DNA from 3 places in the Streptomyces nodosus genome. Region 2 is predicted to be linked to each of the others. Evidence: riboswitches for the same ligand, from Rfam matches in the RefSeq annotation. Region 2 holds a riboswitch; each other region holds the start of a gene.
The links. A riboswitch is a leader RNA that binds a small molecule or an ion and turns the genes downstream of it on or off. The one in region 2 is predicted to bind cobalamin.
Positions count from the first base shown of each region.

Region 1: it holds a riboswitch for cobalamin, as region 2 does, so the genes downstream of both, CP978_RS22510 (ribonucleoside-diphosphate reductase subunit alpha) here and thiI (tRNA uracil 4-sulfurtransferase ThiI) in region 2, are expected to answer to the same signal.
Region 3: it holds a riboswitch for cobalamin, as region 2 does, so the genes downstream of both, CP978_RS30485 (CbtB domain-containing protein) here and thiI (tRNA uracil 4-sulfurtransferase ThiI) in region 2, are expected to answer to the same signal.

Region 1 covers NZ_CP023747.1:4,966,118-4,976,227, reverse strand. The annotation lists gene CP978_RS22540 (carbohydrate ABC transporter permease) at 1-170, opposite strand, end outside; gene CP978_RS22535 (extracellular solute-binding protein) at 341-1,624, opposite strand; gene CP978_RS22530 (GntR family transcriptional regulator) at 2,054-2,818, shown strand; gene CP978_RS22525 (DUF3311 domain-containing protein) at 2,948-3,214, shown strand; gene mctP (monocarboxylate uptake permease MctP) at 3,211-4,839, shown strand; gene CP978_RS22515 (GNAT family N-acetyltransferase) at 4,927-5,433, shown strand; cobalamin riboswitch at 5,496-5,633, shown strand; gene CP978_RS22510 (ribonucleoside-diphosphate reductase subunit alpha) at 5,754-8,129, shown strand; gene CP978_RS22505 (ribonucleotide-diphosphate reductase subunit beta) at 8,129-9,151, shown strand; gene CP978_RS22500 (bifunctional albaflavenone monooxygenase/terpene synthase) at 9,224-10,110, opposite strand, start outside.
Region 2 covers NZ_CP023747.1:7,129,067-7,139,176, forward strand. The annotation lists gene CP978_RS31740 (enoyl-CoA hydratase) at 1-611, shown strand, start outside; gene CP978_RS31745 (hypothetical protein) at 832-1,179, shown strand; gene thiI (tRNA uracil 4-sulfurtransferase ThiI) at 1,272-2,546, opposite strand; cobalamin riboswitch at 2,871-3,093, opposite strand; gene aceB (malate synthase A) at 3,227-4,819, opposite strand; gene aceA (isocitrate lyase) at 4,866-6,149, opposite strand; gene CP978_RS31765 (short-chain fatty acyl-CoA regulator family protein) at 6,529-7,935, shown strand; gene CP978_RS31770 (GntR family transcriptional regulator) at 8,018-8,764, opposite strand; gene CP978_RS31775 (amidohydrolase family protein) at 8,843-9,994, opposite strand; gene CP978_RS31780 (type I glutamate--ammonia ligase) at 9,984-10,110, opposite strand, start outside.
Region 3 covers NZ_CP023747.1:6,856,398-6,866,507, reverse strand. The annotation lists gene CP978_RS30500 (short-chain fatty acyl-CoA regulator family protein) at 1-124, shown strand, start outside; gene CP978_RS30495 (histidine phosphatase family protein) at 196-780, shown strand; gene CP978_RS30490 (CbtA family protein) at 900-1,658, opposite strand; gene CP978_RS30485 (CbtB domain-containing protein) at 1,678-1,899, opposite strand; cobalamin riboswitch at 1,935-2,090, opposite strand; gene CP978_RS30480 (LLM class F420-dependent oxidoreductase) at 2,281-3,171, shown strand; gene CP978_RS30475 (cysteine hydrolase family protein) at 3,251-3,817, shown strand; gene CP978_RS30470 (SpoIIE family protein phosphatase) at 3,848-6,799, opposite strand; gene CP978_RS30465 (TetR/AcrR family transcriptional regulator) at 7,021-7,653, shown strand; gene CP978_RS30460 (MFS transporter) at 7,765-9,015, opposite strand; gene CP978_RS30450 (SDR family NAD(P)-dependent oxidoreductase) at 9,522-10,110, opposite strand, start outside.

The DNA.
Region 1 (10,110 bases), 2.2 Mb from region 2:
GGATAGCCCATCACCAGGGCGAGGACCAGCAGGCAGGGGGCGAGCAGCACCCAGGGGACGGCGGCCCCGCCCGAGGTCCGCGTTCTTCCCGGCTCCTTCGCGGTGGCCGGCGGCGGCGCCGGTCGCGGCGGCGGCACCTTGACGGGGCTGGTCGTGTCTGCGGCACTCATGGCGCGCTCCTCAAGGGGTCCCTCAGGTCGTACGAGGGCGAGACCCCGCACGGTCGTACGAAGGCGAGACCGCGCACGCCCGCACCGGGGCGGGGCTGCGGCGACGGTCGTGCGAGAGGCAGGGCCCCGCCTCCGGAGATCTCCGGGGCCGGCGGGGCCCTGCGCTCAGCTCACTTGGTGTTGATGACCTTGTCGATCGCGGCGTCCGCTTCCTTGGCCGCGTCCTCGACCGACTTCTTGCCGGTGCCGATGCTCTGCAGCATGGTCTGCAGGGTCTGCGCCTTCTCGACCTGGCCCCAGCCCGGCGCCATCGGGACGAACCAGTTGGACTCGGCCGCGGTGGCCGGGACCACCGTCGCCGGGTCGTCCTTCAGGGTGGCGAGGTCGGCCTTGTTGTTGGGCAGGTTGCCCTTGCCCATCAGGCCCTTCTGGCCCTCGGGGCCGGTGAGCGCGTTGATCCACTCGGCGGCCAGGTCCTGCGCCTTGGACTTCACCGGGATCGCGAGGTCGGAACCGCCCAGGAACACCGGGATGTTGTTGCCGGACGGGCCGGGCATCACGAAGTTCTCGAGGTTGTCCTTGAGCTTGCCGGTCTTGTCGTTCTTGGGGTCGGCCGCGCCGGCGCCCTCCCAGGCGGCACCGAAGATCATGGCGGACTTGCCCTGGCCGTAGACGATGTACCGGTCGGACTCGTCCTTGGTCTTGTCGCCGTGCATGTACTTGTCGACGATCGTCTTGAACTCGTTGAGGCCCTTGAGGGACTCCGGCGAGGAGAGGTTGGCCTTCCACTGGCCGCCCTCCTCCTTGGCGATCGAGCCGCCCGCGTCATAGACGAAGGACATCGCCGCGTACCAGTCGCGGGTCGGCTGGTACCAGGCGTTGAACTTGTCGCCCTGCTTCTTCTGGATCTTGTCCAGGGCGGCGGTCAGTTCCTTGTACGTCTTCGGGGTCGTCTTGACGCCGGCCGCGGCGGCGACGTCCTTGCGCCAGTTGGCGACACGGCCGCCGGCGTAGTAGGGGACGCCATAGGTCTTGCCCTCGTAGGTGACCGAGGCCTTGAGGCCGTCCAGCCACTGGTCGGCGTTGTCGAACTTGGCGGCGTCGACGGGGGCGAAGGCACCCTTGACCATGTAGCCGAGCATCTCGGTGTTGCCCATCTCGACCACATCGGGCGTCTTGTCGGTGGCGAGAACCGCGTCGAGCTTGGTGTTCTTGTCCTGCCAGCCGTAGTACTCGTGCTTGATCTTGAGGCCGGGGTGCTTCTTCTTCACCGCGTCATCGGCGGCCTTCACCAGCTCGGGCCAGTTGTTCTGGGCGTCGACCGCCAGCCAGACGGTGAGCTCCTTGGCGTTCGCCCCGCCGTCCGATCCCTCGGACTTGTCCCCGCCCCCGCACGCCGCGATGGAGACCATCATGCCCGCGATACCGATCGCGGCTGTCAGCTTGCGCTTCACGCCACCCTCCTCAGGGATGCCACAAACCCCCCTGTCCCCGCGGCGACTGACGACCTGTACCGCCCGTGGGGCCGGGACTGGACCAATGGTGTAGACCAGTGCGGGGAAGCCTGGCCCAGACCAATAGGTGTGTCAAGGGTGTTTACCGCGCTCAGAACGTCCGTTACGGGACCTACATATGCAAGAACCTTTAACTAGGAAGCCAGCGAAATCGGGTGGACCACTGGAGGCGCACCCACCCGGCCACGATGACTTTGCTGGACTAGACCACAGGGGACGCCGACGGTATACAGAGGGGATCCCCGACGGCGTGACGGGGACGCGCGGAGCGTGCGTGCGGGGCGTCCCGGATGTGCGGCCGTGCCACGATGTGAGCCGGGACCGTCCGCCTGTCGGTCCCTTCGGCATCCGGAGCCGGGAAGGCAGACCATGAGCACCGACGTCAGCAGTGCGGAGAACGAGGGCGGGGCGACCGTCCGCACCGCGCGCGTGCCCAAGTACTACCGTCTGAAGAAGCATCTGCTCGAGATGACGGAGACGCTGCCGCCCGGTACCCCGGTGCCGCCCGAGCGCACCCTGGCCGCGGAGTTCGACACATCGCGCACGACCGTGCGCCAGGCCCTCCAGGAGCTGGTCGTCGAGGGGCGGCTCGAACGCATCCAGGGCAAGGGGACCTTCGTCGCCAAGCCCAAGGTCTCGCAGGCGCTGCAACTCACCTCGTACACCGAGGACATGCGCGCCCAGGGCCTGGAACCGACGTCCCAATTGCTGGACATCGGCTATGTCACCGCCGACGACTCCCTCGCCGGGCTGCTCGACATCTCGGCCGGCGGCCGGGTACTGCGCATCGAGCGGCTGCGGCTGGCGAGCGGCGAGCCGATGGCGATCGAGACGACGCATCTGTCCGCCAAGCGCTTCCCGGCGCTGCGCCGGTCGCTGGTCAAGTACACCTCCCTGTACACGGCGCTCGCGGAGGTCTACGGCGTCCATCTGGCCGAGGCCGAGGAGACCATCGAGACCTCGCTGGCCACACCGCGTGAGGCGGGGCTGCTCGGCACCGACGTGGGCCTGCCGATGCTGATGCTCTCCCGGCACTCGCTGGACCGGGACGGCCAGCCGGTGGAGTGGGTGCGGTCCGTCTACCGGGGGGACCGCTACAAGTTCGTGGCGCGGCTGAAGCGCCCGCAGGACTGAGGCCGCCCCGCAGCATCCGCCCAAAGGGTTCCGCTCCTCGACGACGTCACCTAGATTTCCTGCGCGCTACATCGGTGATCAATAGATCGATGATCCATGAGTCGTTGGTCGATGGGGACGGAGCTCCAGATGTCGAATCAGCCGGATGTGAGCAGGAGCGCTGTGGTGACGCCGTTACGCGTCGCCATCGCCCTGTGTCTTTCAGCGCCGTTTGTCGCGATGCTGTGGGTCGGCTCCTACGCCAGAACCGACCCCGCCTTCATCGGTATCCCGTTCTTCTACTGGTACCAGATGCTGTGGGTGCTGATCTCCACCGCCCTGACGCTGACCGCGTACCAGCTGTGGAAGCGTGACCAGCGCGCCCGCGTCGGCCGGAAGGGCGGTGCGGAGCGATGAAGGACGGCGTGAACGGCGTCGCGCTCGGCGTCTTCATCTTCTTCTTCCTGGCCGTCACGGTCCTGGGCTTCCTGGCGGCGCGCTGGCGCAAAGCCGACAACGAGCACAGCCTCGACGAATGGGGCCTCGGCGGCCGGTCGTTCGGCACCTGGGTCACCTGGTTCCTGCTCGGCGGCGACCTGTACACGGCCTACACCTTCGTGGCCGTGCCCGCGGCGATCTACGCGGCCGGTGCCTCCGGCTTCTTCGCGGTGCCGTACACCATCCTGGTCTACCCGCTGATCTTCACCTTCCTGCCGCGGCTGTGGTCGGTCTCGCACCGCCACGGATACGTCACGACCTCGGACTTCGTGCGCGGCCGCTTCGGTTCGAAGAGCCTGTCACTGGCGATGGCGGTCACCGGCATCCTGGCGACCATGCCCTATATCGCCCTCCAGCTGGTCGGCATCCAGGCGGTGCTGGACGTGATGGGGGTGGGCGGCGGTGACGACACCAACCGGTTCGTGAAGGACCTGCCGCTGCTGATCGCCTTCGGCGTGCTGGCGGCGTACACCTACTCGTCGGGGCTGCGGGCGCCCGCCCTGATCGCGTTCGTGAAGGACACGCTGATCTACATCGTCATCGCGGTGGCGATCATCTACATCCCGATCAAGCTGGGCGGCTTCGACGCGGTCTTCAGCAAGGCGGGCGAGGCGTTCAGCCAGGTCAACCCGGCGACCGGCAAACCGCGCGGGGCCCTGGCGCCACCGGAGGCGGGCCAGTGGACCTATGCCACCCTGGCCCTGGGCTCCGCGCTCGCGCTGTTCATGTACCCGCACTCGATCACCGCGACCCTGTCGTCCAGGAGCCGTGAGGTGATCCGCCGCAACACCACGATCCTGCCGATCTACTCGCTGATGCTGGGGCTGCTGGCGCTGCTGGGGTTCATGGCGATCGCGGCGGGGGTCAAGGTCGACAACGGGCAGCTGGCCATCCCGCAGCTCTTCGAGAACATGTTCCCGGACTGGTTCGCGGGCGTGGCGTTCGCGGCGATCGGCATCGGGGCACTGGTGCCGGCGGCCATCATGTCCATCGCGGCCGCGAACCTCTTCACCCGCAACATCTACAAGGACTTCATCAACCCGGCCGCCACCGCCCGTCAGGAGACCAGGGTCTCCAAGATCGTGTCGCTGCTGGTGAAGGTGGGCGCCCTGGTCTTCGTCCTCACCATGGACAAGACGGTGGCCATCAACTTCCAGCTGCTCGGCGGCATCTGGATCCTGCAGACCTTCCCGGCCCTGGTCGGCGGTCTGTTCACCCGCTGGTTCCACCGCTGGGCACTGCTGGCGGGCTGGGCGGTCGGCATGGTCTACGGCACGGTCGCCGCGTACGGGGTCGCCTCCCCGACCCAGAAGCACTTCGGGGGCTCGGCGAAGGAGATCCCGGGCATCGGTGAGATCGGTTACATCGGCCTGACCGCGTTCGTGCTGAACGTCGTGGTCACCGTGGTGCTGACCTTCGTCCTGAAGGCCCTCAAGGCCCCCGAGGGCGTCGACGAGACCAGGCCGGACGACTACACGGCGGACGCGGGCGACCCGCACGTCCAGGTGGAACTGCCACCGGCCACCGCCGGGTCTTCCCACTAGTGCCTGTCGGGGCACTAGGTGCGAGGCGTCGGGCCGTCGGTGGAATCCGGCGGCCCGACGGCATTCCGGTCGTGCAGACTCGGCCGTATGGACATCATCATCAGACCGGCCACCCCCGACGAGTACGAGACCCTCGGCGAGATCACCGCCCGGGCCTACCTCCGGGACGGACTGCTCGACTTCGGGGACGACGACGCCTATCTGGGTGAGCTGAGGAACGTCGCCAAGCGGGCCGCAGCCGCCGAGGTGCTGGTCGCCGTCGAGCGGGACCGGGTGCTCGGCGGGGTGACCTTCGTGCCGGACGGCGGACCCATGGCCGACATCGCCGGCCCCGGGGAGGCCGAGATGCGGATGCTCGCCGTCGACCACGCCGCCCGCGGGCGCGGGATCGGCGAGGCCCTCGTGCGCGCCTGTGTGGAGCGCGCCAGGGCCGTGCCAGGGCAAAGGGGCCTGGTGCTGTCCACCCAGCGCTCCATGCACACCGCCCACCGCATCTATGAACGCCTCGGATTCACCCGCTCACCGGACCGCGACTGGAACCCTCTGCCCCACCTGGACGACCTCACCCTTCTCACCTATCAGTTGACACTCTGACACACTCCGGAACCGATGCGGCACAACATCTGGGGGTGCCACCGCGACCCGGCACAAGATGTATGCTCGTGCTCGCTGTCGCCGCAGGGGAATCCGGTGCGAATCCGGAACTGTCCCGCAACGGTGTACTTGTGCGTGTTCGCCCCCGAGGTGTGCGCCCGAGCGTCAGTCCGAGGACCTGCCGACAGCGCGCCCGGCCGTCCGGCCCGGGCGCTGCCGTCCGGGCCTCGTGGAGTGGGCCGGCGGACACGACGCCGCGCGCGCTCGTGGCTGCCCCCTGCCCTCCGCCGGGCCCCGTGCCGAGCGAGGGAGAGCCCCACGTGACCATCGCGCCAGCCGATCCGGCTTCAGCGACACCGTCCATGACGTCGACGGTGGCAGACGGTCCCGGTACCGCACTGCTGCGGACCCTGACCGAGCTGACCGCCGACCTCCCCGACGCCGACCCCGGCCGGGTCGCCGCCGCCGCGCTGCGCGGCCGGTCCGCCCGTGCGGACGAGGCGGAGCTGCGCGAGCTGGCCACGGAGGCCGCCGCGGGACTCATCTCCGAGGACCCCGCCTACTCCCGGCTGGCGGCCCGGCTGCTGACGATCGCGATCCGGGCCGAGGCCGCCTCGCAGGGCGTCGCCTCCTTCACGGGCTCCATCTCCGTCGGGCACCGCGAGGGCCTGATCGCCGACCGCACCGCGGAGTTCGTGCGCCTGCACGCCTCCCGCCTGGACGCGCTGATCGACGAGGGGGCCGACGACCGCTTCGGCTACTTCGGCCTGCGCACCCTGCACAGCCGCTACCTCCTGCGGCACCCGATCACCCGCAAGGTCATCGAGACGCCTCAGCACTTCATGCTGCGGGTGGCCTCCGGCCTCGCCGAGGACGACAGCGCCCGTGCCGTGGACGAGGTCGCCGCGCTCTACGGGCTGATGAGCCGTCTGGACTATCTGCCCTCCTCCCCCACCCTCTTCAACTCCGGCACCCGGCACCCGCAGATGTCCTCCTGCTATCTGCTGGACTCCCCGCTGGACGAGCTGGACTCCCTCTACGAGCGCTACCACCAGGTCGCCCGCCTGTCCAAGCACGCCGGCGGCATCGGCCTCTCGTACTCCCGCATCCGCTCCCGCGGCTCCCTGATCCGGGGCACCAACGGGCACTCCAACGGCATCGTCCCGTTCCTGAAGACCCTGGACGCCTCGGTCGCCGCGGTGAACCAGGGCGGGCGCCGCAAGGGTGCCGCCGCCGTCTATCTGGAGACCTGGCACTCCGACATCGAGGAGTTCCTGGAGCTGCGCGACAACACCGGCGAGGACGCCCGCCGTACGCACAACCTCAATCTGGCGCACTGGATCCCGGACGAGTTCATGCGCCGGGTCGACTCCGACGGGACCTGGTCGCTGTTCTCCCCGTCCGATGTGCCGGAACTGGTCGACCTCTGGGGCGAGGAGTTCGACGCCGCCTACCGCAAGGCGGAGGCGGCGGGCCTGGCGAAGAAGACGATGCCGGCCCGGGACCTGTACGGCCGGATGATGCGCACCCTCGCCCAGACCGGCAACGGCTGGATGACCTTCAAGGACGCCGCCAACCGCACCGCCAACCAGACGGCCGAGCCGGGCCATGTCGTGCACTCCTCCAACCTCTGCACGGAGATCCTGGAGGTCACCAACGACGACGAGACCGCGGTCTGCAACCTGGGCTCCGTCAACCTGGGCGCGTTCGTCGACCCGGCGAAGGACGACATGGACTGGGAGCGGCTGGACGCCACCGTGCGCACCGCCGTCACCTTCCTCGACCGCGTCGTCGACATCAACTTCTACCCGACCGAGCAGGCCCGGCACTCCAACGCCCAGTGGCGTCCCGTCGGCCTGGGCGCCATGGGTCTGCAGGACGTCTTCTTCCAACTGCGCCTGCCCTTCGACTCCCCCGAGGCCAGGAAGCTCTCCACCCGGATCGCCGAGCGCATCATGCTCGCCGCCTACGAGGCCTCCGCCGACCTCGCCGAGCGCAACGGCACGCCGCCCTCCTGGGAGAAGACCCGCGCGGCCCGGGGCGTGCTGCACCCGGACCACTACGGCGTCGAGCCCACCTGGCCGGAGCGCTGGGCGGCCCTGCGGGAGCGCGTCGCGACCGTCGGCATGCGCAACACGCTGCTGCTGGCCATCGCCCCGACCGCGACCATCGCCTCCATCGCCGGTGTCTACGAGTGCATCGAGCCGCAGGTCTCCAACCTGTTCAAGCGCGAGACCCTGTCCGGTGAGTTCCTCCAGGTCAACTCGTATCTGGTGAAGGACCTCAAGGCGCTCGGCGTCTGGGACGCCCGCACCCGTGAGGCGCTGCGCGAGGCCAACGGCTCGGTGCAGGACTTCGTCTGGATCCCCGAGGACGTACGGAAGCTGTACCGCACGGCGTGGGAGATCCCGCAGCGCGGCCTGATCGACATGGCGGCCGCCCGGACCCCGTATCTGGACCAGGCCCAGTCGCTGAACCTCTTCCTGGAGACGCCGACCATCGGCAAGCTCTCCTCGATGTACGCGTACGCCTGGAAGCAGGGGCTGAAGACGACGTACTACCTGCGCTCGCGCCCGGCGACCCGGATCGCCCGCGCCGCCCAGGCGCAGCCCACCATCCCCGTCCAGCAGGTCGCCGACCCCGACGCCGTGGCCTGCTCCCTGGAAAACCCCGAGACCTGCGAGGCCTGCCAGTGATGAGCGACCGTCCCTCCCGAAACCAGAACCTCCTCGATCCGGGCTTCGAGCTGACCCTGCGTCCCATGCGCTATCCCGACTTCTACGAGCGCTACCGGGACGCCATCAAGAACACCTGGACCGTGGAGGAGGTCGACCTCCACTCCGACGTCGCCGACCTCGCCAAGCTGAGCCCGGGCGAGCAGCACCTCATCGGGCGCCTGGTGGCCTTCTTCGCGACCGGTGACTCGATCGTGGCCAACAACCTGGTGCTGACGCTCTACAAGCACATCAACTCCCCCGAGGCGCGGCTGTATCTGTCCCGCCAGCTCTTCGAGGAGGCCGTCCACGTCCAGTTCTATCTGACCCTGCTGGACACCTACCTCCCGGACCCGGAGGACCGTGCCGCCGCCTTCGCGGCCGTGGAGAGCATCCCCTCGATCCGCGAGAAGGCGGAGTTCTGCTTCAAGTGGATCGACTCGGTCGACAAGATCGACCGGCTGGAGTCCAAGGCCGACCGCCGGCGTTTCCTGCTCAACCTCATCTGCTTCGCCGCCTGCATCGAGGGCCTGTTCTTCTACGGGGCCTTCGCCTACGTCTACTGGTTCCGCAGCCGGGGCCTGCTGCACGGCCTGGCCACCGGGACCAACTGGGTGTTCCGCGACGAGACGATGCATATGAGCTTCGCCTTCGACGTGGTCGACACCGTGCGCAAGGAGGAGCCGGAGCTCTTCGACGACGAGCTTCAGCAGCAGGTCACCGACATGCTGCGGGAGGCGGTCGAGGCCGAGCTGCAGTTCGCCCGTGACCTGTGCGGTGAGGGCCTGCCGGGCATGAACACCGCCTCGATGCGGCAGTACCTGGAGTGCGTCGCCGACCAGCGTCTGACGCGCCTCGGCTTCGCCCCGGTGTACGGCTCCGAGAACCCCTTCTCCTTCATGGAGCTCCAGGGCGTCCAGGAGCTGACCAACTTCTTCGAGCGGCGTCCCTCGGCCTACCAGGTGGCGGTGGAGGGCACCGTCGACCTGGACGAGGACTTCTGACCGGCGGTCCGCCGAACACCCCCCGGCGCACGTCCGGATGACCCTCGGGTCATCCGGACGTGCGCCGCACGGTCATCGCGGCACGGCCCTCAGCAGCAGCCTGCGCGGACGCAGCGTGATGCCGATACGGGGCCCGTCGTCGGAACCCGGCACCTGCTCGAAGCGGAAGGCGGAGGCCACCACCCCCACGATCAGGGTGAGTTCGGCCATCGAGAAGTGGTCGCCCGGGCACTTCCGGTTGCCCACGCCGAACGGGGCCATGGCGTACTTGGGGACGTCCTTGGAGCGCTCGGGCAGCCAGCGGTCGGGGTCGAACGCCTCGTGCCGTCGGTAGGACCGGGGATCGCGCTGGATCGCGTACGGGCTGTACACCACGTCCGAACCGGCCGGAATGCGATACCCGCCGAGTTCGGTGTCGGCCACCGCCCGCCGCGTCAAAATCCATACGGCCGGGCGCAAACGCATTGCCTCCACGATGACATTCGCGGTGTGCGTCAGCTTCCGGACGTCCTCGAATGCCATCCTCCGGTCGCCCACGACGGTTTTCACCTCGTCGCGGATCTTGTCGGCCTGCTCCGGGTGATCCGCGAGGACATGGAGCAACGACATGACCATGGAGCCCACCGTTTCGCTGCCGGCGGTGACTATCGCGACGACCTGGTCGTGGATCTCCTGTTCCCCGATGGGCTCCCCATTCTCGTCCTTCGCCTCCAGCAAAGCCGTCAGCAAATCGTCCGGTTTTTGACCGGATGCCCGGCGGTCGGCGATGATCTCATCGACCAGCAGATGCAAATCGGCCAATGCCCGGTTGAATTCGCGGTTCGCCGGGAGCGGCAGGCGGTACAGCGGCCCCAGCGGCACGACCATGCGCTGGTACATGCCGCTGAAGAGCGTGGTGAGCGCGGCGCAGATGCGGTCGGCGTGGGCGTCCATGTAGCCACCGCGCATCAGACAGCGGG
Region 2 (10,110 bases):
CCGGCTCGGCCAAGGCGTTCGCGGCCGGCGCCGACATCAAGGAGATGCGTCCGCAGGGCTATATGGACATGTATCTGGCCGACTGGTTCGCCGCCTGGGACAGGCTCGGACAACTGCGCACCCCGACCGTCGCCGCCGTCGCCGGATACGCCCTCGGCGGCGGCTGCGAACTCGCCATGCTCTGCGACATCCTGCTCGCCGCCGACACCGCCGTCTTCGGTCAGCCCGAGATCAAGCTCGGTGTGATCCCGGGCATCGGCGGCTCCCAGCGGCTGACCCGGGCGGTCGGCAAGGCCAAGGCCATGGAGCTGTGCCTGACCGGGCGCACCATGGACGCGGCGGAGGCCGAGCGTTCCGGGCTGGTCTCGCGGGTGGTGCCCGCCGACGAGCTGATCGGCGAGGCCCTGGCCGTCGCCGACACCGTCGCGGGCATGTCGCTGCCGGTGGCGATGATGGCCAAGGAAGCCGTCGGGAGGGCCTTCGAGACCACCCTCGCCGAAGGGGTCCGCTTCGAACGGCGCCTGTTCCACGCGGTGTTCGCGACCGAGGACCAGAAGGAGGGCATGGGCGCCTTCGCGGACAAGCGACCGCCGGAGTTCCGCCACCGCTGAGCCCCGGTGCGGCGCCCGTCCGAGCCGACGTCCGCGACCGCCTCGACCAGGCGGGCCTTTTCGGCCGCGCACCGGCTTCTTCCCGACGTCAGAGGGCCCTTCGGAACCATCCGGGGGCCCTCTGACGTTCTCCGGCACCGACATGTGCCGGAGAACGGGCAGGACACAGCGGACCGGCCGAGCCGCCCCGGACCGTCCGGGCGAGCAGTGGAGGAAGACAGTGACCAGACATGTCCAGGCGCACCGCATCACCCTCGACGGCCGTGAGGCGGTCGTCCTCACCCCGGAGACGTACGACCAACTGGTCGCCAGCCGACGGCAGATCGGCGGGCAGAGCGCCCGAGTGAGGGTGCTCACCCAGCAGGTGAGGCGGACCGAACAGTTCTTGACGGAGCTGGAACGGCTGGTCGGGGATCCGGTGCGGTGCCGGGAGCAGGACGGCACGGTGCCGACCGCCTGCCCGGAACACTCTCCCCCGGGCGAGGCGGCGCACCGCGACGAGGGAGGCGACTGTCTGCGCTGCGCGATAGCGACCCTGCTGCGCCGGCACCGGGACGCCGCCCGGTGAGGAGAACCGGTCGCGCCCCTGACGCGCCGGTCCGCCCGGCGCCTGGTGGGCGGGCCGGACCGGCGGGCGGTGCCGGCCGGAGCCGAGGAGGGTTACGCGGGCGTCGGCGCGGGGCAGCCGGGGGAGACCTCGGGGGCGGCGTCGGCGTCCTCGCCGGGCAGCATCACCTGGACGTTGTCCAGCAGGGCCGCCGTCACCTCGTCGAGGTCCAGCCGCTTCTCCACCGCGCGCAGCTGGGGCAGCCCGGCCCGGGTGCTGGCGCGGGGCGGGGCGAGGAGCCGGCAGCAGTCCTCGTCGGGCAGGGTCGAGATCTCGGCCGTGCCGATGGACCGTGCCTCGTCGATGATCTCCTGTTTCTCCCAGCCGATCAGCGGACGCAGGATCGGCAGGGCGGACGCCTCGTCCACCGCCACCAGATTGGCCAGCGTCTGGCTCGCCACCTGCCCCAGGCTGTCGCCGGTGACCAGGGCCTGCGCCCCCGTCCGGGCGGCCAGCGCCGAGGCGGTGCGCACCATCAGCCGCCGCTGGGCGACGACCTGGAGGCGTCCCGCACCGGCCACCGCCAGCTGCTTCTGGGCCTTGCCGAGGGCGATGACATGCAGCCGGCCGGGCGGCTGGCTGCGGTTCAGCTCCCGGGCGAGGGCATACGCCTTGTAGACCGACGCCGGGTTGGTGTAAGGAGCCCCGCTGAAGTGCACGAACTCGCAGGACAGACCGCGCCGCATGGCACGGTGGGCGGCCACCGGGGAGTCATAGCCGCCGGACAGCAGCACCAGGGCACGCCCGCTGGACCCGACGGGCAGGCCCGTCAGACCGGGGTATCGGGTCCAGGAGAGATAGGTCTCCTTGCGGTCGATCTCGACGGCCAGCGTGATGTCCGGCCGGGTGAGGTCGACATGCAGGCCCGGAAGTTCCTCCAGGACACGGGCCCCCAGATGCGCCGCCATCCGGGAGGAGGTCAGCGGGAACTGCTTGTCCCGCCGCTTCACCCGGACCGCGAAACCGCGCCCCGGCCGCTCGGCGCTCAGCGTGCGCAGCGCCTCGACGGCCGCCCGGGTGATCTCCTCCAGGGTGCTGGGCACCCGCTGGGCCGGCTCCACGGAGTTGAAGCCGATCACCCTGCGCGCCCGTTCCACCAGCGCCTCCTGGGGGACCTGTCCGCCCAGCACGGTGACGTTCTGGGCGGTCTTGATCCAGGTGGAGCCGCCGATCCCGCGCAGCGCGACCCGCAGATTGTCGTGCAGCCGCTCGGTGAAGCAGTGACGGTTGTGGCCCTTGAGGAAGATCTCGCCGTGCTTGAGCAGCACACAGGGGCCGTAGGAGGGGGAGGTGGCCCGGGGCGCGGGCACACCGGCATTGCCGGACATGAGAGCCTCTCAGAAGTTCCAGTCGTCGTCGGCGGTGTCCTCCGCCGTGCCCATCACATAGGACGAGCCGGAGCCGGAGAAGAAGTCGTGGTTCTCGTCCGCGGTTCGTGTTCTCCGAGACACTGGAGAAATACACGAGGCCGCTCAACGGTCGCCGCCTCCTCTCGCTCGTTCCCGTGTCGGTTCCGAGGACCGGGAGGGGAGGAGCGTCGCGGCGGGCACGGCGGGGCGCCGGGGCAGTGGCGGGAAACGGTCACGCCCGACCCGGGGCCTGCGTCTGCCACGCGGCCCTCCCTCGGAGCCTCGGAGCGCGTGCACCGCTTCTCGGTGTACGCGCCGGTGGCAGGTCTTCGGACTCGCGGGCCCGTCTCGTGTCGTACGAGACTCCTACTGACCGTCGCTTCCCAGGCCCTTCTCAGGGGGCCCAGTGCGTATGACGGCGGTCGTTCCCGCTCACCGCTGCGGGGCAGTCCCGGATTCCCACCGGGTTCCCTCTTGCCTCGCCGGACACCTGAGTGCCCGGCGAACCACCAGCAGGAGCAACACTACATCTAGATGAGGTTGGGTGACATCACCCCAGATGTTGTGTCGACCCGTGAAATGCGGCAGCAGAAGGGCGTTGACCGCGAAGCCGGACCGGTCCTGGCTGCGGATCATACCGACCCGCCGGATCCGCCCGCTCATGACGCGAGCTCCGCGCGCCGCACGAGGTGACGGGAGTAGGCCTCCGGGGTGAAGAACGGGGGCAGCTCGCCGCGGAGCGCGGTGCGTTCGAACAGCGACCGCACTTCCTCCACCGGCGCCCAGGGGTCCTCGGCGCCCAGGGCCGCGGTCTCCTCGTCGAGCAGCCGCAGGACCGTCTCCCGGTCGATCACCCGGTGCCGCAGCCACTGCCAGATCTGCACCCGGGCGATCTCGGCGGTGGCCGCGTCCTCCATGAGGCCGTGGAGGGCGACGGCGCCCTGCCCGCGCAGCCAGGCGGCGAAGTAGCGCAGTGCGACCGCGATGTTCAGGCGCACACCCTCCGCCGTGGGCGGTCCGGCGATCCGGCGGACCGACAGCAGCTCCGCCGGTGTCACCTCGACGTCGTCCCGCGTCCGGTCGATCTGGTGCGGCCGGTCGCCGAGGACACCGTCGAACACCTCACGGCACACGGGCACCAGTGCCGGATGGGCGACCCAGGATCCGTCGAAGCCGTCCTCGGCCTCCCGCTCCTTGTCCAGCCGTACCTTGGCGAGCGCCGCCTCGTCGGCCCTCCGATCCCTGCTGGGCACCTGGGCGGCCATGCCCCCGATGGCGTGGGCGCCGCGCCGGTGGCAGGTGCGCACCAGGAGCTCGGTGTACGCCCGCATGAAGGGCGCGGTCATGGTGACCTTGGCACGGTCCGGCAGCAGGAAGTCGGTGCGGTGCCCGAACGTCTTGATCACGCTGAACAGGTAGTCCCAGCGGCCCGCGTTGAGCCCGGCGCTGTGCTCCCGCAGCTCGTAGAGGATCTCCTCCATCTCGAACGCGGCGGTGATCGTCTCGATGAGGACGGTGGCGCGGACGGTGCCCCGGGGGATGCCGAGCAGTTCCTGGGCGAGCACGAAGACGTCGTTCCACAGCCGGGCCTCGTAGCGGTTCTCCAGCTTCGGCAGATAGAAGTACGGGCCGTACCCGGCGTCGATCTGCCGCTGGGCGCAGTGGAAGAAGTACAGGCCGAAGTCCACCAGGGCGGCGGGCAGGGGCCGGCCCTCGTGCTCCAGGTGTTCCTCCTCGAGGTGCCAGCCGCGCGGCCGGACCATGAGGGTGACGGGCCGGTCGCCGAGCCGGTACTCCTTGCCCTCCTCGGAGGTGAAGTCGATCCGCCGCTCGACGGCGGCCAGCAGGTTCAGCTGGCCGTCGATGACGTTTTCCCAGGTGGGAGCGGTTGCGTCCTCGAAGTCGGCCATCCACACCCGGGCCCCGGAATTGAGGGCGTTGACCGTCATACGGCGCTCCGGAGGCCCGGTGATCTCCACGCGTCGGTCGAGCAGGCCGGGAGCGGGCGGGGCGACGCGCCAGGAGTCGTCGGCGCGGACGGCGGAGGTGACCATCGGGAAGTCGAGCGGGGTGCCACTGGTCAGGCGCATCACCTGGCGGAGGCGTTCCTTCAGCAGGTCCCGGCGGCGCGGGCCGAAGGCCGCGACCAGCTGACCGAGGAAGTCCAGGGCGGCGGGCGTGAGGATCTCCCCATGACGGTCGCCCAGCGGCGCGAGAACGCGGACGGGGCGGGGCAGAGCAGTGGTGGTCATCGCTTCTCCTGAGGGAAGGAGGGAGGGGGAGCGGGGGCGCCGTGGCCTAGTGGAACTGGGCCTCCTCCGTGGAACCGGTCAGGGCGGTGGTGGAGGACGCGGGGTTGACGGCGGTGGAGACCAGGTCGAAGTAGCCGGTGCCGACCTCGCGCTGGTGCCGCACGGCGGTGAAGCCGTGCGCCTGGGCGGCGAACTCCTTCTCCTGGAGGTCGACATAGGCGGTCATGCCGTGCTCGGCGTAGCCGCGGGCGAGGTCGAACATGCCGTGGTTGAGGGAGTGGAAGCCGGCCAGCGTGATGAACTGGAACGTGTAGCCCATCGCACCCAGCTCGCGCTGGAACTTGGCGATCCGGTCGTCGTCCAGGGTGGCCTTCCAGTTGAAGGACGGGGAGCAGTTGTACGCCAGCATCCGGTCCGGGTACCGCGCGTGGACGGCCTCGGCGAACTCGCGGGCCTGCGCCAGGTCGGGCGTGCCCGTCTCGACCCACAGCAGGTCGGCGTACGGGGCGTAGGCGAGCCCGCGGGCGATCGCCGGAGCCATGCCGCCCCGCACCCGGTGGAACCCCTCGGCCGTGCGCTCGCCGGTGACGAACTCGGCGTCCCGCTCGTCGACGTCGCTCGTCAGCAGGGTGGCTGCGAGAGCGTCGGTGCGGGCGACGACGACCGTGGGGACGTCGGCGATGTCCGCCGCCAGCCGGGCCGCGTTCAGGGTGCGGATGTGCTGGGAGGTCGGCACCAGCACCTTGCCGCCCAGGTGGCCGCACTTCTTCTCCGAGGCGAGCTGGTCCTCGAAGTGGATCCCGGCCGCGCCCGCCGCGATCATCGCCTTGGTCAGCTCGAAGGCGTTCAGAGGGCCGCCGAAGCCGGCCTCCGCGTCGGCGACGATCGGCACCAGCCAGTCCGTGGTGTCGCCGGCGTCCTCGGCGGTGGCGATCTGGTCGGCGCGCAGCAGCGCGTTGTTGATCCGACGGACCACCTGCGGAACGGAGTTGGCCGGGTACAGGCTCTGGTCGGGGTAGGTGTGGCCGGCCTGGTTGGCGTCGGCGGCGACCTGCCAGCCGGACAGATAGACGGCCTGCAGACCGGCCTTGACCTGCTGGACCGCCTGGCCGCCGGTGAGGGCCCCGAGCGCGTGGACGTAGTCGAGTTCATGCAGCTGCCGCCACAGTCGCTCGGCGCCGCGCCGGGCCAGGGTGTGCTCCTCGCGGACGCTGCCGGAGAGCCGGATCACGTCCTCGGCGCCATAGGTCCGTTCGATGCCCTGCCAGCGCGGGTCGGTGGCCCAGCGCCGTGCGAGTTCCTCGGCCGCCTGTGTCCTCGCCTCTGCCATGACGGTCACCCTCTCCTCGGTCTGCCAACGGCTGCCAACGCCCACAGAGGGACGCATCGAGATGGCACTCTGTGCCGCCAATCTTGGGGTGCGGCCTCGTCGGCACGCGGCGACGCGAAGGTGGGCAACCCCTTCGGGTGTGCCTCGCAATCGCTGGTATCCCCTGATGCAAGGGCATATGTCGCGCTTCGGTTCCGGTCGGTGGTCGTCGGTGTCCGGCGGCCGCACTTAAACTTTCGCACTGGCACTCAGTGCCAGCAACCGTGGAAGCATGCCAACTTTTGCGAATCTTCCGTCCGTCATTTGCCAAGTTTGCGAAGGATCGAGGAAGGGCCCGATCGCATACGCTGACGGGGAGCCGGAGACGGAGGTCGATCGGGTGAGCAAGACCTATGCGGGGGTGCGGCTGCGACGCCTGCGCGAGGAACGCCGGATGAGCCAGGCGGAACTGGCCCGCGTCCTCGGTATCTCGCCCAGCTATCTCAACCAGATGGAGCACGACTCCCGTCCCCTCACCGTGCCCGTCCTGCTGCGACTGACCGAGACCTTCGGGGTCGACCCGGGCTTCTTCTCCGAACGCGACACCTCGCGCCTGGTGGCCGACCTCCGCGAGGCGCTCGCCGGTGAACTCGCCGAGTCCCGGATCTCCGCAGCCGACCTGACCGAACTCGCCTCGCGCCTGCCCGGGGTCGCCCGCACCCTGCTCGACCTCGGCCGCCGCAACCAGCTGCTCGGGGAGCGTCTCGCCGGGGCCACGGACGGGCGCGGGACCGGCCCCGAACAGCCCCGCTCACCCCATGAGGAGATCAGGGACTTCTTCTACCGCCGCCAGAACTACCTCCATGACACCGACCTCGCGGCGGAGGAACTCGCCCATGAGATCGGCATCCGCCCGGGCGAGGTCGTACGGGCCCTGGCCGCCCGCCTGGCCGGCCGCCATGACGTCCGGCTGGACGGCGAGAGCGGCGACCATCTGCACCACTACGACCAACCGACCCGGACCCTGCACCTCTCCACCCGTCTGCGCCCCGGTCAGCGCGCCTTCCGGATGGCCACCCAGCTCGCCCTGCTCGAGTACGGCGACGGACTCGACCGCCAGGCCGCCGAGGACTTCCCGCCCGGCTCACCGGCCCACGCCCTGGCGCGCATCGGCATCGCCCACTACTTCGCCGCGGCCCTGATCCTGCCCTACAGTGCCTTCCACGCGGCCGCCGAAGAGGTGCGCTACGACATCGAACGCCTCACCGACCGCTTCGGCCTCGGCTATGAGACCGTCTGTCATCGTCTGAGCACCCTTCAGCGCCCCCGCCTGCGCGGTGTGCCCTTCTCCTTCGTCCGGGTGGACCGGGCCGGCAACCTCTCCAAGCGGCAGTCGGCGACCGGTTTCCACTTCTCCCGGGCCGGCGGCACCTGTCCGCTCTGGAACGTCTACGAGGCGTTCGCCGCGCCCGGGCGTATCCATGTCCAGATCGCCGAAATGCCGGACGGTCAGCGCTATCTATGGACCGCACGGGCCGTCACCCGACACCGCGGCGGATGGGGCGAACCCGGCAAGACCTATGCCATCGGCCTCGGCTGCGAGATCCGCCACGCCCACCGGCTCGTCTACTCCGACGGCCTCGACCTCACCAACGCCTCCGCCGCCACCCCCATCGGCATGGGCTGCCGCGTCTGCGAACGCCTGGACTGCCCCCAGCGCGCCGCACCGCCCCTCGGCCACCCGCTGCGCATCGACCAGCACACCAGCACCTTTGTGCCGTACCCCGTGGCCGGTCCGGAGACCTGACGCCCGGTACGGAGCCCGGTCGGTGGTGAGCGGCGAGGCCGGCGTGCGACGCCGCGGCGGTCTCCGCCCGCAGCCCTCCGGCTCAGTCGGTGAAGTAGCCCGGATACTCGGCGCGCAGTGCCGGGCCGCAGGCGAGGGCGCGTCCGGCGTGCCGGGCGATCAGGGCGCGACCGGCCGCCGGATCGGAGTTCTCCAACGCGTCCACGATCAGCCGGTGTTCGTCGATGAGTTCGCCCATCACGGCGGAGTCGGGCAGCGAGAGCCGGCGCAGCCGGTCGAGCTGGAGCTTCGTCCGCAGCACCACCTGCCACGCCCCCGGATGGCCGCTGATCGCGAAGATCTCGCCGTGGAACGCCTCGTCCGCGGCGAAGAACGCGTCATGGTTCTCGGTGCGGCGGCTGTGTTCCTGACGTTCGAGGAGTTCGCGCAGCACCGTGACGTCCGGCGCCGGCCGGGAGCAGGCCGCCTCGAAGGCCGCGACCTCCAGGCTCTCGCGGACGAAGCGTGCCTCCTCCACGTCGTGCAGGCGGATCCGTCCCACCCGTGTGCCGACCTGGGGCACGACATGCACCAGTCCCGCGTCGACGAGCCGCGTCAGGGCCTCGCGCACCGGGGTGCGACTGACGTGCAGCCGGCCGGCGAGGTCCGTCTCGGACAGGGCGGCCCCGGGGGCGAGCCGCAGTTCACGGATCGCGGAGACCAGCTCGTCGTGGACGAGGTCCGACGTCCGGGTGCGCGCACGGTCCCGGGCGACGGGTGACAGCCGCGGACCGCCCCGTACCGGTGATCGTTCGGGGGTGCGGGTGGGTGCTTGGTGAGGGGGGTTCATCGAGTGATCGTTACATGCCAAAATTTGGTATGCAAGTATCCCTCGCGCGCGGACGCCGGGGCTTCCTACCGGGCCGGGTCAGTCAGAGGAGTCATGGGGCAATCCATAGAGACGCTGTGCGTTGGTGCGCCCGATCAGGGTGGCCACCCGGAGCGCGTCGGCCTCGGTCCACTCGCCCTCCTCGACCCAGCCGCGCAGAGCCCGGGTCGTGCCGCGGCGCCACAGCACGGCGCCCAGATGGTGGAGTTCCGGCGGCCCCCAGGCGTCGGAGGAGTACAGCACCTTGGTGAAGGGCGCCAGCTCCAGGCTCTCCGCGACCACCGCGGTGGACGCGGCGCCGGTGTGGTTCACCGCGAGACCGACGTCGAAGTGGACATGGGGGAACACCTGGGCGAGGAACCCCGCGTTGCGGTGGAAGGGATAACAGTGCAGCAGGACGACATCGGTCCCGGTGCCCTCGATCTCCTTGAGCCAGGGCACCAGCAGCAGCGGGTCACAGCGGCGCAGGTCGAGGTCGGGGTCGCCGTAGCCGGTATGCAACTGCACGGGCAGACCGGTGTCCACGCCCGCCCACAGCGCCATCCGCAGCAGCACCGGATCGCTCACCCGGGCCGGAGCGCCCCTCTCCAGCTCGCGCAGCCAGGCACCGGCGGCGCGTTCGACCTCGGCGGAGGAAGGACGGCCGGGGGCGAAGTCGAGGCCGTGCCGGTACGCGATCACGGACTTCACCCCGACGGCCGATGCCGTGGCCCGGGCGAGTGCCGTCCGGAAGCCCTCGGCGAGCCCGGCGGCGCCGCTCGCCTGTGCGACCTCCTCCAGGACGGTCTCCAGCCGCACGATCTCGGAGGCCCGTGCGGGCCGTAGCCGGTCGGCGAGCGTGCCGAGCGGTATGAGCTCGTCCCCCTTGAAGCCGGTGTCGACCAGCCAGTCGGAGACCCCCGCGGCGCCGAGGAAGAGGTCCGACAGCTGCTCGGCCGTGTGCCCGGCCCGTGCCGCCCAGTAGGCGTCGGCCGGAGCACGGGCGGGAAGACCGAGGAGCGGCGCGCAGTGGCGCCGTATCGCGAACCCGGTCTGGGAGTCGAACGAGGTGACCCCGGCCGGAAGGGGACGGTCGGACTCGGTGATCAGCCTCTCGAACTGCTCGCGGGTCACGGCCGAGGCCAGCGCGGAGTGGACATGGTGATCCACCAGCGGCAGCGCGGCGATGCCCTCGGAGAGCTCAGTAGACATCGGCGACCCGCCCGCACACGTCCCGCTCGTCCAGACCGGAGACCACCGCGAGCTCGGACCGTTTCACCGAGCGATGGGTCTCCAGCAGCTCCTCGGGGAACCAGCCGGACACCACG
Region 3 (10,110 bases), 270 kb from region 2:
CTGCCGGATCTGCGAACGCCGCGACTGTGCCCAGCGAGCCCGTCCCCCGGCCGGCGGACGGCTCTCCATCGACCCCGACCGCCGTACCTATGTGCCGTATCCGGTGGAGACCCACGGCCCTTGACCGCGAAGGGGACGACGGCGGCACCGGCCGCCGTCCGGAGGAACGACCGCGACCGATGGAGGAACGACCGCGTGACCAGCCGTGTCACTCTCATCTCGCCCGCCACGAGCCCCTCGCTGCGGCGGGCCCGCTTCGACGACGGGGACTCGATCGACGCCGGCGGTGCGGCGCGGGCCCGTGCGGCGGCGGGCGCCCTGCGCGAGGCCGGCCGGGTGCTGGTCTCCCCTACCGTGCGCTGCCGGGAGACGGCGGGGGCCCTCGGCCTGGACGCCGTGGAGGCGCGGGAACTGACGGGTCTGGAGGTCGGCCGCTGGCGGGGCCGGACCCTGGACGAGGTCGCCGCCGCGGAACCGGAGGCGGTGGCCCGCTGGCTCGCCGACCCGGCCGCCGCCCCGCACGGCGGGGAGTCGGTGCAGGACATCTGTGGCCGGGTCGCGCGATGGCTGGACGCCTCGGCCCCGGCGCAGGGGCACACGCTCGCCGTGGTGGAACCGGAGGTCGTGCGGGCCGCGGTGGTCCATGTGCTGGGCGCGGGCACGCCGGCGTTCTGGCGCCTCGATGTGCCGCCGCTGACCGCGACCGAGCTGACCGGACGGGTCGGCCGCTGGAATCTGCGGCTCGGCCGCCCCCTGGACGCGCCGGGGACCGGTCGCTGACCCGGAGGCGCACGGGCCGTCGCGGGCGGGCCGGTGGGCGTGGCTCGCCGGCACCCGGGGCAACAGAAGAGGGCCCCGTGCGCTTCCGCGTCCGGGGCCCTCTCGTGTCTCGGGTCGCGTCAGCTCGATGCGGCGACCGCCCGGCCCGCGGCGGCTGTCGCCGGCCTGGGGTTCAGCAGCCGCTCGGCCGCCTCACCGAAGAGCAGGCCGAAGGCGCCCCACAGTGTGATCTGCGTGGCCAGGGCGGAGAGCCGGAACCGCCACAGCAGGGCGGCCGGGAAGTCCTTCGGCACCTCGTTGACGGTCGGCAGGAAGGCGTACGCCAGACCGATCACCACCAGGAAGCCGGCCGCCGCGGCGACGCTGGCGTACCAGGTGCCCAGCCGGGGTGCGAGCTGCTTGCCCACCAGGGTGGCGGCGATCGCGAGCAGCACGCTGAGCACCATCATCAGGAAGTACAGGGTGGTCCGCTTGCCGATGGTGTCGGGCTCGCCGACCGACGGCGGGTTGGCCGGGTACTTCAGGAACGGCACGACATAAACGGCCAGCAGCGCGCAGCCGGACAGCAGCAGCGCGGTCGCCCGCGCGGTGAAGCGGCCGACACGGCCGAGCGCGAAGCAGTAGGCGAGAGCGGCGATGCCGCCGAAGGCGACCCCGTAGACCAGCACACCGGTGGCCAGACCGGCGGTGGACTGCAGGGAGCGGGAGACGACCTCGACCTCGTGCTCATGGCCGTGTGCGTGGGCCTCCTCGAAACCGATGGCACTGTCGACGCTCGGTTCGCCCAGGAAGTAGGCGACGATCAGGGCGAGCACACCGGCGGCCAGGCCGGCGAGCATGCCCCGCACAAGGAGGTTTCTTACCGTTGCGGAGTTCATGGGCGCGGCGTCCTCCGGATCAGTGGCAGGGGAAGCCGAGCAGGTGGCGGGCGTCGTGCACCCATTCGTGCACGTCCGTGCCGCTGAACACGGAGGTGGCGCCCTGTTCGGCGCCGACGAAGTACAGCAGGACCAGCATCAGGATGCCGAAGAAGACGGCCCAGGGAGCTATCGCCTTCAGCGGCAGCGTGGCGGGAACGACGGGGGTGGTGGCTGTCGGCTGGGCGACGGTCTGCGCCATGGCAGGACCTCCTCTGGGAGTTCGCGTCCCATCTCGGTGGTGCACAGGACGACGGCCACGGGTCTGACTCACGAACCACCCCGCCGCACGGGGTGCTCGTACACAGTGGCGCGACCGTGCCGGACTTTCACCGGCTTCCGTCTCGCCGTCGTCGATTTCGAGGAGACGGTACCGCGTGTCGGGTGCATGGCCAAGACCGTCCTCGGCTGCCGTGATCTTCTTCTCGCACCAGGTGACCGGGGGGCGTCGTCGCCGGGCCGGGATGCCTCACTCGGAGTACCTCCGGCGTGGAATACGCGGGGCTGCCCGCCCGTTGGGGTCGGCTGTGATCGAGTGGATCCGGGGCACGGCAGGACGACGAGCACGGAGGGATCGGGACCGATGGGCGACGGCACGAGCACGGGCGGCGGGAACAGGCTGAAGGCGAGCGTGGGGCGGTACGGCATCTGGAGTCTGGGACTGCGCTCGGAGGACCCCGCCCGGCGCGGCGAACTGGCCGAGGCCGCCGCCGAACTGGAGGAACTCGGCTTCGGGGCGGTCTGGCTGGGCGGCAGCAGCGGCGTGGAGCACGCGGTTCCGCTCCTCGGGGCGACCTCACGTCTCGTCGTGGCGACCGGCATCCAGAGCATCTGGCAGTACGAGGCGGCCGAGACCGCGGCACGCTTCGACGCGCTGGAGACGTCGCATCCCGGGCGCTTTCTGCTCGGCCTGGGTGTGAGCCACGCCCGGCTGACGGACCGCTATCGCCGCCCGTACTCGGCCATGGTCGAGTACCTCGACGCGCTCGACGCCGCCGGGGTGCCCGCCGAAAGCCGTGTCCTGGCGGCGCTCGGCCCGAAGATGCTGGAGCTGTCCCGGGACCGGGCCGCCGGTGCGCACCCGTATCTGGTGACGCCAGAGCACACCACCCTGGCCCGGGGGATCCTGGGCGACGCCCCGCTGCTGGCTCCGGAGGCCAAGGTGGTCCTGGACACGGACCCGGAGCGGGCACGGGCGACGGCCCGTCAGGCCCTCGCCCTCTATCTGACGCTGCCGAACTACACCAACATGTTCCTCCGGTTCGGGTTCACCGAGGACGACCTCACGAACGGGGGCAGCGACCAGTTGATCGACGCGCTGTTCGCCTGGGGCGACGAGCAGCGGATCCGGGAGCGGATCGAGGCCTTCCATGCGGCGGGCGCGGACCATGTGGCGCTCCAGTTGGTCGACGACGGCCCCCGTGACGCGCTCCCCCGGGCCGCCTGGCGCCGTCTGGCGGAGCTGCTGCGCTGACGGGCGACCGGCGTTGTCAGTGCCCCGGCCTACGGTGGCAACCGACCGCCCAGGTTCCCTCACAAGAACGGGAGATCCCATGACGACCCTGCCCGACCGGCCGCACACCGCGCTGCTCGTCATCGACGTCCAGAACGGGGTGGTGGAGCACTGCCACGACCTCGACGGTGTGGTCACCAACATCAGCACCCTGATCGACCGGGCTCGCGCGCAGGACGTGCCCGTGGTGTGGGTGCAGCACTCCGACGCCGAGCTGGAACGGGGCAGCGAGTCCTGGCAGTTCGTGCCGAAGCTGGTCCGCCGTGCGGAGGAGCCGGTCGTCCACAAGCGCTACACGGACTCCTTCGAGGACACCGATCTGGGGTCGGTGCTCGCCGAGCGCGGGGTGGGCCGGCTCGTCGTCACGGGCGCCCAGACCGACGCCTGCATCCGCTCGACCCTCCATGGGGCTTTCGTACGCGGCTATGACGTCACTCTGGTCGGCGACGCGCACACCACGGAGGACCTCACCGCGTACGGTGCGCCCGCACCGGAGCAGGTGATCGCGCACACCAATCTCTACTGGGGGGAGCAGCGCGCACCGGGGCGCCGCGGGGGGACCGTCACCACGGCGGAGGTGTCCTTCGCGGCGCGCGACGGGGGCTGAGCGGCCGGGGGTACGGCGGACCGGTGATGACTACCCGGCCCCGGTGGATCCGTCGGCAGGGTGCTCGGGCAGCGTCTGCTCGGTCCAGATGCACTTGCCGTTGGGGATCTGGCGGGTGCCCCAGCGTTGGCTGAGCGCGGCGACGAGCTGGAGTCCTCGGCCGCCCTCGTCGGTCTCGCCGGCCCGGCGGATGCGCGGCGTGGTGAGACTGCCGTCCGAGACCTCACAGGTGAGGGTGCGGCTGCGGAGCAGTCGGATCTGCACCGGGCCCTTGGCGTGGCGGACCACATTGCCGACCAGTTCGCTGGCGATCAGTTCGGTGGTCGTCACCAGTTCGTCGAGGTGCCAGTCGGCGAGCCGGGCGCGGACGTGCTCCCGCGCCCGTCCCGCCGCGAGCGGGCCCTCGGGGAGGGTCCACACCGCCACGTCCTCCTGCGGCAGGGCGTGCAGCCGGGCGACGAGCAGCGCGGCGTCGTCGCTGATGTGTTCCTGATGGGGCAGCAGGGCGGAGACCAGGGAATCGCAGAGGGCTTCGAGGCGGTCCGTCTCGTCCTTGCCCCCGGCCGTCGTGGAGGCCGAGGGCGCGGCGGCCGGGTCCCGGGCGAGGAGTCCGGACAGCTCGGCGACGCCCCGGTCGATGTCGCGCTCGGCCGACTCCACCACACCGTCGGTGTACATGACCAGCAGACTGCCCTCGGGGAGCCTCATCTCGGTGGTCTCGAAGGGGGGCGCGGCCGCGCCGAGGGGCGGGTTGACGGCCGTGTCCAGCAGGTGCACCGAGCCGTCGGGGCGCACCACCACCGGCGGGGGATGTCCGGCGCAGGCCAGCGTGCACAGGCCGCTGACCGGGTCGTACAGGGCGTACAGACAGGTGGCGTAGAAGTCGTCGCCGAGGTCGCCGACCACGTCGTCGAGGTGGGTGAAGAGTTCGTCGGGCGCCAGTTCCAGTCCGGCCAGGGTGTGCACGGCGGTGCGCAGCCGTCCCATGGCGGCGGCCTCGGGGAGTCCATGACCCATGACGTCGCCGATGACCAGGGCCACCCGGTCGGCGGAGAGCGGGATGACGTCGTACCAGTCGCCGCCCAGCGTGCCGGCTCCCGCCGGGAGGTAGCGCGCGGCGGTGGCCACGGCTGGCAGGGACGGCAGGGCGCGCGGCAGCAGACCGCGTTGGAGCTGCTGGGCACGGCCGTGCTCGGCGTCGTAGAGCCGGGCGCTCGCCAGCGCCTGGGCGATCATCCCGCTGAGGGCGATGATCAGGGTTCGCTCCTCGCCGGTGAGCCGGCGGGGCTGGTCGAAGGAGACGACACAGGCGCCGACCGGCCGGCCGGAGACGAGGAGGGGAAGGAAGGCCCAGGCTTTCTTGCCTCCCTTGAGCGAGAAGTCGGCCGACAGGGGGTACTCCTTGCGGAAGTGCTCCGGGGAGGTGACGAACCTGGGGGTGCCGTCCCGCAGGGCGTCCAGCAGGGGATGGTCCTTCAGGACGTCCCGGCTGGCGAGCAGCTCGAAGAATCTGTCGGGGTAGCCGATCGCCCTGACCGCTCTGATCCGGTCTCCGTCCAGGGCGTGCAGCGCCAGGCCGCTGGCACCGAACAGGGGCAGCACCCGGTCGGCGGCCGCGGAGACCACGTCCTCGACGGTCAGGGCCTCGGCGAGCGCCTCCGTCAGCCGGCCGATCAGCAGGGCGCGCTCGGTCGCCCGCCGCTCCGCGACCTCGTACTCCTCCTGCTGCCGCCGCTCGTCGGTGACATCGGTGAAGTAGAAGGTCAGTACGTCGGGTACCGGGATCAGCCGCACATGGTACCGGCGTCCGTCGGAGGGCAGCTGCACCTCCAGGTCGACCGGGGTGCGGTCGGCCGCCGCGCGACGGCAGTTCTCCTCGAGACCGGGCAACCGGGCTGCCGGAAGGTCCCACAGCACGTGTCCCACGGTGTCCTCGGCGGTACCGAGCACCTGCTCGGCCCGTTCATTGACATACAGCACCCGCCAGTCCGGGCCGACGGCGAAGAAGCCGTCGGTCATATGGCGCAGGGCATGGCCCACCGATTCCAGGCCCGTATGGGACTCGCTGGTCTCCCACAGCCGCCCGACGACCCGGTCCGGTTCGCCGTCACCGCGGGGAAGCGGGCACATGCGCGACTCCACCCAGCGCACCGTGCCGTCCGGGCGGATCACCCGGTATTTGATGCCGCGCTCGGCCCTCTCCCGCAGCCCCTCGTCGATCTGGGCCACCACGCCCGGGAGGTCCTCGGGGTGGACCAGTGCCCGCCAGGTCTCGACCCGCTCGTCGAAGACCCCGGGGGCGAGGCCGACGATGTCCTCCATCGCCTCGTCGAAGACGACCTTGCCGGTGCGGAGGTCCCACCACCAGGCCCCCACCTTGACCGCGTCGCGGGCCTGCTGCACCGGGGAGCGGCTCGGCTGCGGCTCCCCTTCGGGCCCGGGACGGGAGTCCGGTGACCGTGCGGCGGCCCAGCGGGCGACGGCTTCCAGGAGGGCCCACTGTCCCGGGGTCGGCGGGCGCGGTCCCGCCGTGAGCACGGACAGCACCCCGGGCGCCTTCCCGGAGGCAGGGAACGGCACGGCCGCCACACCGGTGCGGTCGGGCAGGCCGCCCGGTCCCAGCGGAGGCACGGGGAGCCATACCGGAGCGCCGTCGCGCAGCGCCCGGACGGGCGGGGTATCCGCATCGAGGCGGATGTCCCGCCATGCGTCGAGGGCGTCCTGCGGCAGTCCGACGGTCTCCACCAGGCGCAGCCCCGGGACGGCCCCGCCCGCGGACCGGTGCACCATGCCGCCCAGCCCGCCGAGGCCTGCCACCGCCTGCTCCAGCGCGAGCCGCAGGGCCTCCGCCCCGCACAGGCCCTGGCCGGCACGGTCCAGGAGCCGTATCCGGTCCGCCACCCAGGGCTCCTCCATGGCTGCCTTCTCCACCGTGACGTCTCCGCCGCCCAGCCAGGCGCGCACATCGGACAAAAATGCCATGCCTCATCTATGGGGATCATTTTAATCTCATGGCGCTCATATGCCTCGCGCGTCCCACCCCCACGGCGGGCCAGCCAGGCCGCCGCCGCCCGGCACCGCCTCATCACGCGGGGCACGGCCCCGCTCCCCGTTTCTGACCTGAAATACTAGGCAGTATCATCTTTGGGGCAGCACCCTGGAACACGCGCACCGGACACCTACCTGACGGAAGAAGGACCTGGATGGCAGTCGCGGACGGCGTCGAAATCGACCATGCCAAGCGCCGCATTCTGGATGCCGCGGCCGAGGCGTTCATGGAGCAGGGTTTCGGTGTCGCCATCGATGACATCGCCGAAAGCGTCGGGGCCACCAAGGGCTTGATCTACTACCACTTCCGTTCGAAATTCGATATTTTCCTGGCCGCGTACGAGCACGGTATGCGCACCGTCCGGGAACAGGTGGAGCCGCTGGCCCGGGCCACCGGGAGCGGGCGGGAGAGACTCATCGCGATGTCCACGCAGCACGTCATGAATCTCATGACGAATCTCGCGTATCACCATGTCGTTCATCTCGGAGTACGCGAACAGTCCTCGACCGCGTTGAAGCCGCGTCAGCGAAAGGCGCTGGACACGCTCAATGTGCTGCGGGCCGAGTACGAGAACCTTTTCCTCCAGGTCGTCGAGGACGGTATCGCCGACGGCACCGTCCGTCCCGTGCGCGCGAAACTGGCCGCGCGGACTCTGCTGTGCAGCCTCAATGCCGTCGACATGTGGTTCCACCGGATCGAGGGACAGTCCCCGGAGGACCTGCGGCAGCTCGCCGACGAGGTCGTGGACATCGTGGTCGGAGGGCTGCTCCTCGATCCGGTGCGCTGAGACCACGGCGCCCGAGTACCGATCGCCCGCCCGGGGCACCGACGGGGACGTCCAGGTGGTCTGTCGTGGTGACGTGCCGGCTGAACCTGTGCTCCAGTCCGTCCATGAGCATCAGTGCGAGACGGGCACCATGGCGTCGGCCGCGTCCTCACTGCGGACGGCGTTCGCGAGCAGCGGGGTGAGGAGCACGCCGACGACCGAGCAGGCGATGACGACCCAGAGCCCTGCGCCGGGGTTCCCGGTCGCGTCCTCGGCCAGGCCGAAGGCATAGGGGCCGAGGAATCCGCCCAGGAGCCCGATGGTGTTGATGAACGCGAGTCCGGCGGCGGCGACCAGGCCCGACATCCTCGCCATGGCCACGGACCAGAACAGCGGCAGAGTCCCGCAGACGAAGATCATGGACACCGCTATCAGCAGGATCTGGACCGCCGGGGACGACGAGACCACGAAAACCGCCGCCGTCACCGCTGTTGCGGCCGCGAGGATCCCGATGAGCGCCACCTCACTGCGGAATCGCCGGTGCACGACCGGCACCAGGAGCACTCCGATGGTCGCGCCGATCCCGGAGCTGCCCGACACCAGGCCGATGAGGAACGAACCGTGGATGTTCAAGTCCTCCACGATGGAAGGCAGGTTGAAGACGATGCCGACGTTCGTGATCTGGTTGAGCAGATAGATCAGCGCGATGACGACGATGAAGGGGCGGGCGAAGGCCTTCTTCATATTGCCCTTGAGCCGGTTCTCGTGCCGGGAGCCGTCACCGGTGGCGCGGGCGGACAGGATGTCGGCTTCCTCGGACGTCAGCCACCTGGCGTCGTGGGGAGCCTCCGGCAAGGTGAACCAGACCAGAATGCCGACCAGCATGGTCACCAGGCCCTCGATCAGGAACATCCACTGCCAGCCGTGCAGCCCGAGAGCGCTGTCGAGCTCCATCAGCGCGCCGCCCATCGGGTTGCCGACGATCAGGGCGACGGTCGGGGCCAGATAGATGAATCCGACCACGGTGGCGCGGTCCTTCTGGGAGAACCACAGAGTGACCATGTACATCAGGGTCGGATAGAGGCCCGCCTCGGCCATGCCGAGGAAGAAGCGCAGCACATAGAACGACCATTCACCCTGGACGAACATCATGGCCGCCGAGAGTGCACCCCAGGTGAGGGCGATCCGTGCGATCCAGCGTCTTGCGCCGATTCTGTGCATGGCCAGGCTGCTCGGCACCTCGAGGAAGGCGTAGCTGACGAAGAAGATGCCGGCGCCCAGTCCGAAGGCGGTGACGCTGATACCCACGTCGGCCTGCAGATGAGTCTTGGCGAGCGCGACGTTGACGCGGTCGACATAGGCCATGAAATAGGCGGCGAGCATGACTGGCAGAAGCCTGATCAGGGCCTTGCGAGTGGCGCGCGCATGGAACGCATCCGCTGCCGAAGAGACCGAATCGATAGCCATCGAAGCCCTTCCATCGAGGTTGAGGTGCTCGTGACGTGCGTGGGGCGCGCTCGAGGTGGTGGCGATGTGTCACCTCGGTACGGCAACGGCATCCCTGCTGTTCCAAAGACGCTTGGTGCGAGGACGGGGCCCTGCGCTTGTCCCGCCTGAAGCTGTCGTCGCGTCAGACGGAGAGGCCGTGTCGGGCGAGCAGCTTCGGTACGGCGTGGACGGCGCCGATCCCCGTCGAGCCCACCTGTATCGCGCAGCCGAACACGACGTCCTCGACCTCATGCCCGTCGGCCCCCGCCCGCCCCGGCGAGCCGGTGATCGCATGGGCGGCCGGCTGCCGGCTGCCGGCTGCCGGCCCGAGGTGCCATGGAACGAGCCGCGGTATGCCTTGCCGACCGGCGTTCCAGCGGTGGAGACGATGACGGCCTCTCTCATGGCGCCGCTCCCGACTCGGTCCCGGCGATGGCCGCATACCGGTTCGTCTGGTCGAACGCGGACGCGGTGATCACGGGATCGCTCATGTCGCTGATCTCGGCCCACCGTTCGGCGACGGCTTCGGGCGAGCGGTCGCCCTCGGGGAGATACACCCCGGCGGACTCCGTCATCCGCGCAACGGCGAAGACTCCGGCGCCGGCGGCGAGAATGGTCTTGGTGGGGGCCTGTTCACTGACGAGGAACAAGGCGCCCGGTGCGATCGACTCCGGGGTGAGCAGATCGAGAATCCGGTCGTCGATCAAGCCCTCGGTCATCCGGGTGGCGGCGGTCGGGGCGAGCGCGTTGACATGAATGCCCTTTCGCTCGCCCTCGATCGCCAGCACGTTCATCAGGCCGACCAGTCCGGACTTCGCCGCGCCATAGTTGGACTGGCCGAAATTGCCGTAGATCCCCGAGGCGGACGTCGTCATCAGGACTCTGCCGTAGCGCCGTTCCACCATGTGCGGCCAGACCGCCTTGGTGCAGTGGACGGAGCCCATCAGATGCACGTCCACGACCTGACGGACGTGATCCAGCTGCATCTTC